3 regions of the Sedimenticola selenatireducens genome follow, and region 2 is predicted to be linked to each of the others. Evidence: predicted binding sites of a transcription regulator. Region 2 holds the regulator's gene; each other region holds the start of a gene.
What was found. The regulator FliA, encoded in region 2, starts transcription of late flagellar genes. The targets are predictions, from matches to a motif close to GCTAAAGTTNNNNNNNNNNCNGCCGATA.
Positions count from the first base shown of each region.

Region 1 (4,659 bases), 110 kb from region 2:
TCTTCAGATGGAATACTCCTCACCATCTCACCAGACTCTTTATCTATAACCTTGATAACGGTCTTTCCACTCTCTTCATCCACTGAGAATTCCAGTTTACGCTGAACAGATTGAGCAAACTGGTTCAACTGTTCAACCGCATTATCAAGCGTCTGTCCATCCATCGCTGCAGTAGGCCTTTGTTCTTCCTTGGCCTCACCCCTGGAAGCGATTTGTGCAGATTGAGCCACCCGCTGGATTTCAGAATTTTCCCGCACCCTTACGGTACTGCTTGCAGCTCCTTTTGATTGCGCGGACAGGCCGCTCAATACACTTTGCGAGATTTCATTCACCATGGCGATCACCTATTTAACGCGGGATGGGGCAATTTTTTCAATGCCCCATCCCTCGCCCAGATTACTGGAGAAGTGACAATACGCTCTGCGGCAGCGCATTCGCCTGGGAAACCATTGCCACACCCGCCTGCTGCAGGATCTGCGAACGGGTCATCGCGGCTGTTTCAGCGGCGAAGTCGGCATCTTGGATGCGGGAACGGGCGGCTGAGAGATTTTCAGACGTCACACTCAGGTTAGCTATAGTTGTTTCAAAACGATTCTGAACTGCACCAAAAGTACTACGAAGGGTACTCACTGAAGACAACGCCGCATCAACGCGAGTAAGAGTTGTATTAGCATTTGCAACCGTCGTTACTGATGATGAACTAAGTGCTGAGTTGCCAAGTGCCATAGAGCCCGTAGTAAATCCAATTGTCGCCGGAGCCGTCCCAGCTACAGCAATTGACTCTGCAGATATGAGACGGAGAGTACCTCCATACGTAGCTGTTGCCGCTGCACCACTTGCACCTGGCGTAAAGTCAGTTGTGGTGTTAACAGCGTTGTTATCACCCTCAATACCCTGAAAACCATCTGTTGTGGTTGTTGTGTTTGTCTGCGAAACCGCTATATTTCTGCCATCACTTGCAGTTAACGTAATTCTGGTATTTGCGCTATCATACGAAGCTGTAACACCCGATGCACTTGCATTTGAGTTGATAAGCGACACAAGCGTATCGGAACTCATCGCACCGTCGGCAGTACCATCATATCCCGTTACAATTGCCACACCATTGAGCGACAGGCTATAACCAGTATTTGTAGCAGATACGGCGTTGGCGGCCAGGTCTAACTGAACCGTCGTATCGGCGACAGCAGTTAACCCACTAATACCAGCCGAATTAATAGCGTCAGCTTTTGAATAGGCACTACCTGCTGTTCGTCCAGCGCCTGTTGAAGAATAGTCCTGTGACGCCCCAACGGTGACGGCGGAATTACTCCCAATGGCTATAGTGACATTACCTGATGCGATAGCACTAGTATTTACACCAGTTCCTTGTGAACCAACTGCCTTAGTGGTATCAAACTGGGTAGTACTATTGACGTAGTCAGCAGTTTTACCAATTGATGTAGTACGCATACTTGTTGCGAGGTTGATTGATATAGTTTCACCAACATTTGCACCAACCTGGAAGCTGGCTGATCCAAAAGTACCATCCAGAATACGTTGATTATTGAACGAAGTTTGCGACGCAACACGGTCTATTTCTGCAAGCAGTTGCTGCACTTCCTCATCAAGTGCCGCCCTGTCAGAAGCACTGTTAGTTGAATTTGCTGACTGTACAGACAATTCACGTACACGCTGTAAATTATTAGTAATCTCACCCAACGCCCCTTCCGCAGTTTGGGAAAGAGATATGCCGTCATTTGAGTTTCTAATTGCCTGATTTAACCCTCTAATCTGGGAAGTCATCCGTTCAGAAATTGCCAAACCAGCCGCATCATCCTTAGCGCTGTTGATACGAAGACCGGAAGAGAGCCGTTCCATGGCTGTAGCCATTGAACTCTGGGATTTGTTCAGATTGCGCTGTGCGGTCAGGGACGCAATATTGGTATTGATAATCTGTGCCATTGTCTTGCTCCTTATTCCCCTTTAGCTACCGCATCGGGTGCCCTCGGGGTCAGGTTGATATTTGGCGGATATATCGGAACAATTTTCTGATATTTACCGCCTCCGATGTTTGTAACGGCCGTATCCAGGGATTCTTTAAGCGAAATAACAAAAAATCTTGCGAATGCCATTACAAAAAATATCCGTTTAATTTTTACATAAAAATCAATCTCGTAGGTCGAATTAGCGACAGCGTAATCCGACAATCAATCCACGCTCCCTGTATCGGAAACCTTGTCGGGTTACGCCTTCAGCTAACACGACCTACAACTTCAGACACGTTGGATGGGCACGTCTTGTGTGCCCACGCCGCGCATTCGGCCCGAGGCGGGCCTCCTACAGGTAATTGAACAGGGAAAGCCCTTTTACCTTCACATAGGCCTGTTGAGCGGCCTGCAGGGCGGTCATCTGGCTCTCAAACCGGGAGATAGCCTCCGTATAGTCCAGATCACGCTCCTCAGAACGGTGGATTTCCAGGTTCAGCTTGAGATCCTCATTCACCGTCTGCTGCTCTTCAATGGAATTCAAACGGCCACCCACGGTGGTTCTGACCTCAATGACATTGTCCATCGCCAGCTGAACATCGGTGATATAGCGATCTACTGATTTCCCGGCCTCCAGATCCGCGGCCAGCAGGTCAAGAGTCTCGAATACACTCCGCTTTGAAGTCACCGGCGCGGTTGCACCTGTTGTCAGACCCGTATTGGCCGTGGTGGCAGTACCGGCGATATTCACCGTCACGCCCGTGCCCCCAACCGCGGTCAGGGTCAGGGTGTCAGGCGGTGCAGTGTTACTCTCGGCCCTTACCCCGGTTTGACCACTGATGGCATTGATGGCATCTCGCAACTGGACCGCTCGCTGCGTCGGATTGGCCGCGAGCGCAAGGCTCCGATACTGATTGCCCCATTGCCGTTGCCACCATCAATGGTGATATCACCTGCAGTGATGGCGGCAGGCGCCGGGTCGGTAGGCGCGGCCACATTGACCGTGGCAATCGGCCCGGTCGCGATATTCATGAACGTATCAAATCCGTTGTCCCCATCCGCCACGGTGCGATCCGAGGCGATCTGCAGTTCCCGTTGGCCACTGTCGCCGTTGTAGCTGTAGACACCCAGGTCATAAGAGAAGGGCCGGGTACCGGACTGATAGCCGGCAAAAACGTACTCGCCCCCGCTGTCCCTCGAATTGGCCATGGAAAACAGCTGATCGCCTATCTGCCTGATTTCAGAGGCAATGGCACTTTTATCAAGCGTCGTTAACACATCATTATTACCCTCTACTGTCAGTTCCCTGACCCGCTGTAACAGATTGGTAATACCATCAAGCGCCCCCTCTTCCGTCTCCAGGCGGGAGGTCAGCCGATCAATATTGCTCTGATACTGGGATAGTGTGTCGACCGCGCGGTTCAGCCCCAATACCCGGGACGCACTCGCCGGATCATCGGAGGGCGTCAACACCCGTCTGCCGGTGGAAAGCTGTTGCTGGGTATCGTTCAGTTCACTCTGCTGCCGGAGCATGGAACTCAGGCTGCGCTCGGTGATCATCTGGGTTGAGATGCGTAACATAGTTACCTCCGGATTGCTCCGATCAGCGAGTCAAACAGGGTATTGGAAACTGTAATCACCTGCGCCGCAGCCTGATAGGCCTGCTGAAACTTGATCAGATTGGCAGCTTCTTCGTCCAAATTGACGCCACTGATCGAAAGGAGCGAATTTTTATGGCGCTCCCGCAGTCCATCGGTGGCATTGAAGTTGACCTCGGCCTGATGAGTCTTTGAGCCGACATCTGAAACCAGTTGGCTGTAGACCCCCTGAAAAGTGGCTGTCTCCAGCCCCCCACCTGTCGAGCCCAGCATGGATTTAGAGGATTGCAGATCAGCCAGTTTGAGTGCATTACGGTTATCACCGATACCACTGCTGTTATTTTCGATAACAAACCGGTCTCCGGCGGCAGGTGTGCCGGTGATGTTAAAGCTCATCCCGCCATAGGCGGGGAAGGAGAAACTGGCGCCGTTTGTCTGGGTTGCTGGATCATAGGCAATGGTGCCACCGGGACCACCGGTGACAGCGAATCCAGGAGCCCCGCCATGAGCGGTGGCACTCCACTCGAGCGTTATGCTTCCGGCAAGCGGAATGTTGCTGGTATTGCTGTAGTCCGGTTGGGAAATGGCAGCCGTGCCCTGATTGGGACCACCGCCGATGTTGGTTGTCTGTGCAGCCCGGATGGGGCCGGCCGCGGCTATTTTTCGTGGATCACTGATCAACAGCTCCATGTTACTGGCCGCATTTCGCGTTGGCTGGATCAGATAGCGGTCACCCGCTGTGGCGGCTGCGGAGATCGAAATAGATATGCCGTCTATCTCAGCCGTGGTATGGGGATAGACTCCACCTGTATTGATCGTGGTTACCTGGCCGTCAGATAGCCGGGTCATGGTAAATTGATCGGCCACACTGGTTGCGCGCAACTCATAGTCACTGGCCGTCAGATTGCCGGTATCAATATAAGCGGCCGTCACCTGGGCAGCACTCGCATTGTTGGCATTACTCAGCACGCCGACACTGTGAGGAGCAAAGAACTGCCCACCCAAATTACCATCCAGATCCAGACCCTGTTGATGTTGGCTGTTGATCCTGTCAGTCATCCCGATAGCCACCAGGCCCAGCTGGTTGGTCGCGG
Region 1 covers NZ_CAXXYC010000003.1:130,279-134,937, reverse strand. Annotated here, with positions in the region: gene ACHZBF_RS04265 (flagellar protein FlaG) at 1-335, opposite strand, end outside; gene ACHZBF_RS04260 (flagellin N-terminal helical domain-containing protein) at 397-1,944, opposite strand; gene ACHZBF_RS04255 (flagellin) at 2,320-2,829, opposite strand; gene flgL (flagellar hook-associated protein FlgL) at 2,787-3,548, opposite strand; gene flgK (flagellar hook-associated protein FlgK) at 3,551-4,659, opposite strand, start outside.
Region 1: ACHZBF_RS04260 (flagellin N-terminal helical domain-containing protein) is a predicted target of FliA. The motif match lies at 2,057-2,084, and genes of this name have one in related genera.

Region 2 (4,659 bases):
TGCCGGATAATCTGTCCGGTCAGATCCTGAAAATCCTGCGCCATCAGCACTTCGGTCAGATGACCATGCAGCTGTTTCGACCGTTCGGTGGTCAATGCCAGAAAGCCGCCCAGTTCCCTGCTCAATTCCCTGAAGTCATCGACAGAAAGTTCACGATTACAAAACCGCTCCCATTGTTCCGATATGGCGCGTGCCTTCACACCCAGATCATCCGCCAGGGGCAGCCCTGCCTCGACCGCACCTAGCGTGGTATTAGCCGATTTCTCGGTCATGGTAATCACATAAGTGAGTCGCTCACTGGCGTCCGGGATTTCCACCTGGGCCATTTCATTGATGCGCGGGTCAAGCAGGAACTCATTGATCGCTTCATGCAACTCACGGGTCAAGCGCCCAACTTCCAGAAACAGTTTGCTCTCGACACCTTCGGTAAGAAGGGAACTGACATGTGTCGCTTCAGCTTCATTCCCTGCCTCCAGATGCTCTACCAGCTGCTTCGCCAGCATCAGACGTTCATCGTTGTCCATTTATTTCTCCAGACCGATTCGTCATGCTGCCGGTTAGCTGCCTACACGTTCAAAAATCTTGCTGATCTTCTCTTCCAGCGTCACCGCGGTAAATGGCTTGACTACATAGCCATTGACGCCCGCCTGGGCCGCCTCGATGATCTGCTCACGCTTCGATTCGGCAGTGACCATCAACACCGGAAGTTTGACCAGGTTGGGGTCTGCCCGCACCGCTTTCAGCAGATCAATCCCGGTCATGCCCGGCATATTCCAGTCCGTTACCAGGAAATCAAAGTTACCTGACTGCAACATGGGCAAGGCGGTATTACCATCGTCCGCTTCCTGGGTATTGGTGAATCCCAGATCCCGAAGCAGATTCTTAATAATCCGTCGCATTGTGGAAAAATCGTCCACAATGAGAATCTTCATGTTTTTATTCAAGGCAACCTCCAAACTCGATGCCGTTATTCGTTTTCATAGACCGATCAGAGCTCATCTGCATCGGATAACCAATCTGCAAGGCGGGCGCGTAACCGCAGGGTGGCCTGGCTGTGTATCTGGCATACCCTTGATTCGCTAACTCCAAGAACCTGCCCAATCTCTCGCAGGTTCATCTCCTCATCATAATAAAGTGCGATTACCAATCTCTCCCGCTCCGGCAGGCCGGCAATCGCCTCTGCCAGGGCCTTTTTAAAGGCATCCTTCTGCATGCCGTCAAACAGCCCCCCCGCCTGACTGTCACCGCCGTCAATGGGCAATTCACCCACTGCCTGCAGCTCTTCAATACTGAAGATCCGACAGCCCGCCGCATCCTGCAGGATACGATGGTACTGAACCAGGTTCATATCCAGCACTTCCGCCACTTCCACGTCCCGGGCATCACGTCCCTGCTCATTTTCAATAGAGCGCATGGCATCGGCTACCATCCTCGCCTTTCGATGCACGGAACGGGGCGTCCAGTCGCTGCGCCGGATCTCATCCAGCATTGCGCCACGAATACGAATCCCTGCGTAGGTTTCGAAACTGGCTCCCTGGCTGGGGTCATAATTTCTACTCGCCTCAAGCAGCCCGATCATCCCGGCCTGTATCAAATCATCCGCCTGTACGTTGGGCGGCAGGCGATTCATCAGGTGGTAGGCGATACGCTTGACCAGCGGGGCATGCCGGTTAACCAGGGTATCGGCATCCATCTCCTGAATCGCGGTATAACTCGCTAGTCCACTCACCGGCCCATCTCCCCGCCCTGGCTTGTATATTGAATCAGCCGTTCCACGAAGAACTGGAGGTGCCCGCTGGCACCATCCGGTACAGGCCAGTTATCGGCCTTTTGCGCCAGATTCTTGAATATTTTTGCAATATGGCTGCGAGGGTTGGCTTGAACCACAGGTTTTTGCGATTTCACTGCCTTTCTGAGGTTTTCGTCGTATGGAATACTGCCCATGTAGGTAAGCATAACATCCAGGTACTGGTCGGTGACACGGCACATCTTGTTATACAGGTTGCGCCCCTCTTCGGCTGTACGCGTCATATTGGCCAGGATACGAAAGCGATCCAGACCATACTCGCGATTCAACAGTTTGATCATGGCGTAGGCATCGGTAATCGATGCCGGCTCATCACAGACCACCACGATCAGTTCCTGGGCCGCGCGACTGAAACTGACCACCGTATCCGATATACCCGCCGCCGTATCGATAATCAGCACATCCAGATCATTGCCGACATCACTGAAGGCGCGGATCAATCCGGCATGCTCAGCCGCACTCAATTCGGCCATCTGTTGCACACCCGAGGCACCCGGCACCACACGGATGCCCGCAGGCCCCTGCAGCACTACCTCCTCAAGGGAGCGCTCACCACTCAACACATGGGACAGGTCATACTGTGGATGCAGTCCAAGCACCACATCAATGTTGGCCAGTCCGAGGTCGGCATCCAGCAGCATCACTCGACGCCCCATCTCAGCCATGGAGACCGCCAGATTGACCGAGATATTGGTCTTTCCGACGCCTCCTTTACCTCCGGTAACGGCAATTACTCGTACGGGTGTAGGTTGAACCATACGTCTTAATCCTGCTGCTTGATCTGTTATTGCATCAGCCATGAGCATTTGCTCTCGCACCTCCAAGCGCCAGTGCCAGGTATTCATCTGAATACTCTCCCCCCCCGGTGCTGCAGGCTACCGCCTTGCTGACCAGGGTGTGTGAACGGGCCAGATGCAGATCCTCCGGCACCTTCTGGCCGTCTGCGACAAACGCCAGGGGTAACTCCTTGTGTATCAATGCCGACAGAGCACCACCAAGCGAACCGGCCTCATCAACCTTGGTGAGTATGCAGGCCTCAGGCCTGGCCGCGCCAAAAGCACTGATCGTCTGTTCCAGCGAGGAGTTGTCGGTTGCGGCGGACAGGGTCAGAAAACTGCGCACGCCCTGCCCGGCCACGTCCAGCATGGAGAGTTGTTCACTGAGTCGAACATCGCGCTGGCTCATACCCGCCGTATCAATCAGGATCAATCGCTTGCCTGTCAGACCGTTCAGAGCAACCGCCAACTCTTCGCGGGTACCCGCCGAGCGCACCGGCACATCCAGGATTCGGGCATAGGTGTTCAACTGCTCCTGGGCACCGATACGGTAGTTGTCGGTGGAGATCAGTGCTATCTGATGGGTGCCGTGACGCAGGGCAAACCGGGCCGCCAGTTTCGCCACCGTGGTGGTCTTGCCGACCCCGGTAGGGCCGATCAGGGCAAACACTCCCCCCTGCTCAAGCAGATCATCCCCGACCGTCTCCATCTTTGTGGCGAGATAATAGAGCGCCTTTCTCCAGGCCTGATCGGCGCTGGTGACATCGGTGACACTCTCCACCAGTTGGCTGCAGATATCGGGACTGATCGATAGTCCCATCAGTTTTCTGAAAAGATCCCGGGTTTCCGGTCTGTGATCACCCATCTCACGCCAGCTCAGGCCGGAGAGTTCATTCTCCATCATGCGGCGTAACGCCTTCATCTCCTGGCGCATCTCTACCAGCACCGGGTCCTGGCTCCACTCCACCTTGGGTATCACCTGCTCCTTCAGCTTTGAAACAGAGGCCACGGTCGAGGCCGGCTCGTCTGCCACAGGAGCTGGCGTCCTCTTCTGGCGGAGCGGTTGCACCGGGCTGAGTGCAGGTTTTGGCTGTGGCGCCGGCGAGGGAGTGAAAGCCGCGGCGTCATAGTCAATGGCCGCCACCAGCTCGATTCCCCCATCGACCTTCTTATTCGACAGAATGACCGCATCGGAGCCCAGTGCCTCACGAACCTGTCGTAATGCCTGTCTGATATCCGGTGCGAAAAAGCGTTTAATCTTCATACCTGACTTTCCCCGCAGCCAGCTTCCCGATCAAACGGCTTGTTTACATCGCCATTCTGAAGTGTCCGATCGTTTAGCAGTGGCTGCCTTATGTTTCTGCACTTGGCCTGCCCACCGTGGCAACCACCTTGATCTTGCGGTTGTCCGGTATCTCGTTATAGGAGAGCACGCTCATGCCTGGTACGCTGTGTTTGACAAAACGCGCCATCCACATACGGATCGGCGCTGCGACCAGGAGGATACTCTCCTGTCCTGCTGTCTCCTGTTGGTTGGCGGTTTCAGCCAGCGCTTTCTGCAGCTGTTCCGCCAGGCCGGGCTCAAACCCGACACCCCCATCGTGGGCAGGCTGAATGGTCTGCTGCAATATCTGTTCCAATCCAGGATCCAATACCACAACAGGAATTTCTTCAACAGGACCAACAAGTTGCTGAACGATTGAGCGTGAAAGGGCAACCCGCGCCTTGGCAGTCAAAGCGCCGAGGTCTTGACTCTGCGGCGCATACTCCGCCAATGTTTCGGCAATCGTGCGGATATCACGGATGGCCACGCCCTCAGCGAGCAGGTTCTGAAGAATCTTCAAAAGCTGCCCCAGTGTCAGGATCGCAGGCACCAGATCCTCCACCAGCTTGGGGGCGCTTCGTCCGAGCACCTCCATCAACTGCTGCACCTCTTCGTGACCGATCAGCTCATGGGCATGGGATTGCAGTATTTCGCTCAGGTGGGTGGCGACGACGGTACTGGCATCCACCACGGTATAGCCAAGCGTCTGCGCCTGATCCCGCTGCGCGGCGTCGATCCAGACAGCCTCCAGA
Region 2 covers NZ_CAXXYC010000003.1:244,925-249,583, reverse strand. Annotated here, with positions in the region: gene ACHZBF_RS04840 (protein phosphatase CheZ) at 1-524, opposite strand, end outside; gene cheY (chemotaxis response regulator CheY) at 558-932, opposite strand; gene ACHZBF_RS04830 (RNA polymerase sigma factor FliA) at 989-1,729, opposite strand; gene ACHZBF_RS04825 (MinD/ParA family protein) at 1,726-2,565, opposite strand; gene flhF (flagellar biosynthesis protein FlhF) at 2,600-3,847, opposite strand; gene flhA (flagellar biosynthesis protein FlhA) at 3,936-4,659, opposite strand, start outside.

Region 3 (4,659 bases), 590 kb from region 2:
ATCACCATCCATCACCCGAACCACCGAATCATCCAGGCGATTCACAATCTCCCGGTCATGCAGAAGCCAGTAATCGGCAATAGCCGACAGACGATCATGAGCAGCGTTATTCGAGATTACCTGCGGCTCATCCGACAGATTGCCGGATGTCAGCACAATCGGTCGCGCCAACCGCCCCATCAATAGATGATGCAAGGGCGTATAGGGCAGCATAAAACCAAGAGATCGCCGCCCCGGGGCGATCGCAGGCGCGAGCGTTTCCTCCCCTCCCTGCCGCAGAATCACAATAGGTGCGGCGCTACTTTTCAGCAGAGCCTCCTCCTGATCACTGACGTCGGCATAACGGCGGATCATTGCCAGGTCGGTCGCCATCAAGGCAAAGGCCTTGTGGTAGCGTCGTTTCCTTGAGCGCAGTGTCGCAACGGCCTGTTCATTCCCCGCATCACAGGCGAGATGCACGCCGCCGATTCCCTTGATCGCCAGGATAGCGCCGGAGCGTAGAAGTTTGGCCGCAAGCTCAAGCGGTCCCTTGTCACTTCCCTCATGCAACGCTTTGCCTGCGACATCTTCCAGCCAGACCCGCGGACCACACGCCGGACAGGCATTAGGTTGTGCATGAAAGCGTCGATCCGCTGGATCACGGTATTCTGCCAGGCAAGCCTTGCATTGTTGAAATACCGCCATACTGGTAGTCGCCCGGTCATAAGGGATCGCGCGCACAATGGAGAGTCTGGGGCCGCAATGGGTACAGTTTGTAAACGGGTAGTGATAACGCCGGTTATGTGGCTGATGGATATCCTGCAGGCAGGCATCGCAGGTAGCCGCATCGGGAACAATACCGGTACGGATCTCGCCCCCTCTGCTTTCAATGATCTCAAACCGGGTGTATGCCGGTCTATCCAGCAATGCAAGCGGCTGTCGTTCGACAGCATCGATCTTGGACAGTGGCGGTGGTTGTTGTGTGATTAATTTGATCAGTCGATCTATTGCAGATTTACAGCCAATGGCATCGATCAGAACACCTTCGGCGTCATTCCATACCGCACCGAGCAATTTGCAGTGATTGGCAAAATTCCAGACCGTCGGCCTGAAACCGACGCCCTGAACCAATCCACGTATACGGATTCGCTCTGCATAGGGTTTGACGTTCATGGGTTAGTTGGGATCCGGGTCGGTGAAATATTGTACAAGTGTACCCCTACCCCCCTTTTCGGGCGAAGTAGAAAACACCGGTTTTCCGGTATCTGCTTCAGTGATCCTGACCCAGTCCCTCCAGAACCGCTTCAGCCAACTCTTCGGTAACAAACTTCGTCAAGGCGGCATTTGCCCCGCTGGCCGTGGCATACTCCTTACTGACGGCGCCTGCCAGCGAGGTATGGAGCAGTATATAAACCGAAGCGAAATCCTGATCCTTGCGCAGTTCCCGAGTCAGCGTGTAACCATCCATCTCAGGCATCTCGATATCCGAAATGATCAGATCAACAGTACGCCCTTCTGCATGCAGTGCGTGCAATAATTGCAGGGCCTCTTTACCGTCGTTGGCCATCACCGGATCTATACCAATCATCGCCAGAGTCTGGGAGACCTGCTTTCTGGCAAGCCCGGAGTCATCCACCACAAGGATCAACTTTCTGCGCAACAGCTCAAGTTGTTCATCCGAGAGGCTAACACCCTTTCCGGTGCTGTCCTTGGGTGGTGCAACCTCATTCAGCACGCGCTCAACATCAATCACCTCTACAATCTTATCGTCGATATTAATCACACCCGTTATGTAATTAAAGCGTCCAGACGAAGCCGGTGGAGGTTGTATGGCATCCCACCCAAGCGGAATTATCTTATCCACTTTTTTAACCAGAAAGCCCTGCAGAGAACGATTGAATTCTGAAATAATGATTGAACAATCGGCAAATTCCGCTACATCCTTGGTTGTAGTCATACCCAATGCACTGGAAAGATCAATTACCGGGAATGGCTGTCCACGCAGACGGGCGATGCCAATAATCGCAGGATTGGCCCCGGGAAGTGTGTTCATCGCATGGTAGGGGATGATCTCCTTAATCTTCAGAACATTGATGCCGAATACCTGGCGACCAAAAAGGGTAAACAGCAGCATGCGCTGTTGTGTCCTGTTTTGATTTTTTTGCTGATTTGAATTTTCAGTAGTCACAAACAATACGTGTGTTATTGAGTTAACGACGACGATGGGCAGGAACCAACAGTCTCTCCACTCCACCATGCTCGAAATAGTCTAGCGACCGACCTCATCATAACTTGAACCCGGTTACTGTTTCATCGACCCGATTTATCCTAATACCACACTGGTAAAACGGGCGACCAGAGTATTCCAAGGCGCTGAATTTGATTTAGCAAGGGTGATTGCTAATTTAGTCTTGACGAAGAAATCATAAAATTATTGCGCGTTGTTTAAGTAAGGTATCGCTATTATCTGTAAAACTATTGAATATTTTTCATAATTTCCAAATAAAGTATTGGCAACAGTATTCAACTTTGGCAATATTCGATCTGTGGGATACTCAACTACCCGTCGCATTTCATACACTCTTATGGGGAACCTCAGATGGTCACGAAAAAAGCAAGAACCACAAAAAAACGCGTTGCTAAAAAAACGGCAGCCCGTGCAACAAAAACTACTGCCGCCAAGAAGGCAGCACCCAGCATCTCTCCTGTAGCACAACTCGAACAGTCAATTGCCAAATCACAAGCTCAACTGACCAAGCTTTACGAAAAAGACGCGGCACAGGCACAAAAGAGTGTAGAAAAAATCAAGGGCCAACTGGATAAGGCGGTAGCCAGACAGGCGGTACTGCGCGATAAAAAGAACGCTGCAGCGGAAAAGGCCACCACCAACCGTACCGCAGCCGCAAAGAAACAGGTAGAAAAGTCACGCGAGGCGCTGCGTATCGCAGGTCAAAAGGTATCCGAGCTGCGTGAGCAGATGAAAAACGCCAAACAGGCTCTCAAAGAAGCGAGCGACACACAGAAGAAGTCTGCCGCGCAACAGAAGGCACTGGAAAAATTCGAAAGCGACTGGACCAAGGCCAATGCCCCCAAGAAGAAGCGGAAGGCAAGCGCCAAACGTCGTCCGCGCAAGACCGCAGCCCGGAAATCGGCTGCAATGGCTGCCGCTACCACCGAAACTGCGGCAAGCGAATAAAACACCAACGGGATGCCGGGTCGACCTGCATCCAGACAGCAAAAAGCCCGCTCCCGAGATTGCACGGGGCGGGCTTTTGTATTGTCTGCCGTCCTCTCTAACCAATCAGCCCCTAATTATCGGCTGACCTCAGCAGATTCAATACCTCTTCGCACTTCTCACGCATCAAGCGTATATCCCCCCGGGTTTCCAGGTTTAGTCTGACGACCGGTTCAGTATTCGAACTGCGCAGATTAAACCGCCACTGCGCCATATCAACACTGATACCGTCGGTGTAATCCACCGACAGCGCCTGCTCCTGATAGTGGGCCAACACCCGGGCGATAGCGGCAGCCGGATCACCGATCTGACTATTGATCTCACCAGGCGAGGGATACTTCGCGATACGATCATCCACCAGGGTCGACAATGGCTGCTGTTTTAGACTGACCAGTTCGGCAATCAACAGCCAGGGAATCATGCCGCTATCACAGTAGAAAAAATCCCGAAAATAGTGATGTGCACTCATCTCGCCGCCATAGACCGCATCCTCCTGCCGCATCCGCTCCTTGATGAAGGCATGTCCGGTTTTACTCTGGATAGCCTGACCACCATGCTGTTTCACAATATCCAGGGTATTCCAGATCAATCGAGGATCATGGATAATCCGGCTACCTGGATACTTCTCAAGAAAAGCCTCCGCCAGCAGCCCCACGATATAGTAACCCTCGATAAATCGCCCCTGTTCATCAAACAGAAAGCAGCGATCAAAGTCGCCATCCCAGGCAATACCGAAATCGGCCTGATGCGACAGTACCGCATTGATCGTATCCTGACGATTGTCCACCAGTAGCGGATTGGGAATGCCATGGGGAAATGTGCCATCCGGCTGATGATGGATCTTATGAAAGGTTATCGGTATACCCAGGGAGGCGAACCGTCGTTCAATGACATCAATACAGAGACCAGCCACACCATTTCCCGCATTGACCACCAGCTTGAGTGGATGAATCGCTTCGGCGGCTATATAACCCATCAGGTGATCGACGTAGGCGTCCCGCGTCGATATCGGTTGGTACTCCCCTCTCTTGTCGGCAGGCATTTCAGAAAACCGGTTGCGCCTGACCAGGGCTTCAATTTCATTCAGCCCGGTATCACCACTGATCGGCTTCGACTCCTCGCGTACCAGTTTCATGCCGTTGTAGTCTTTGGGATTATGGCTTGCAGTAACCACGATACCGCCATCCGTCTCCAGATAGGAAGTGGCGAAATAGATCTCTTCTGTGCCGCACAAACCGATATCCAGCACCGTGACACCGGCATCGCGCAGACCGTTGGATAATGCCCGCTTCAAGGCGTCGGTAGAGAGTCGCATATCCCCCCCGATCACTACTCTTTCTGGCTTTATATATTCGGCATACGCCCGCCCGATGCGATAGGCGATGTCCTCATTCAGCGATTGCCCGAGCTGGCCGCGAATATCATAGGCTTTAAAACAATCGAGC
Region 3 covers NZ_CAXXYC010000003.1:830,320-834,978, reverse strand. Annotated here, with positions in the region: gene hypF (carbamoyltransferase HypF) at 1-1,152, opposite strand, end outside; gene ACHZBF_RS07570 (chemotaxis protein) at 1,250-2,113, opposite strand; gene ACHZBF_RS07565 (hypothetical protein) at 2,579-3,175, shown strand; gene ACHZBF_RS07560 (phosphohexomutase domain-containing protein) at 3,288-4,659, opposite strand, start outside.
Region 3: ACHZBF_RS07570 (chemotaxis protein) is a predicted target of FliA. The motif match lies at 2,250-2,277, and genes of this name have one in related genera.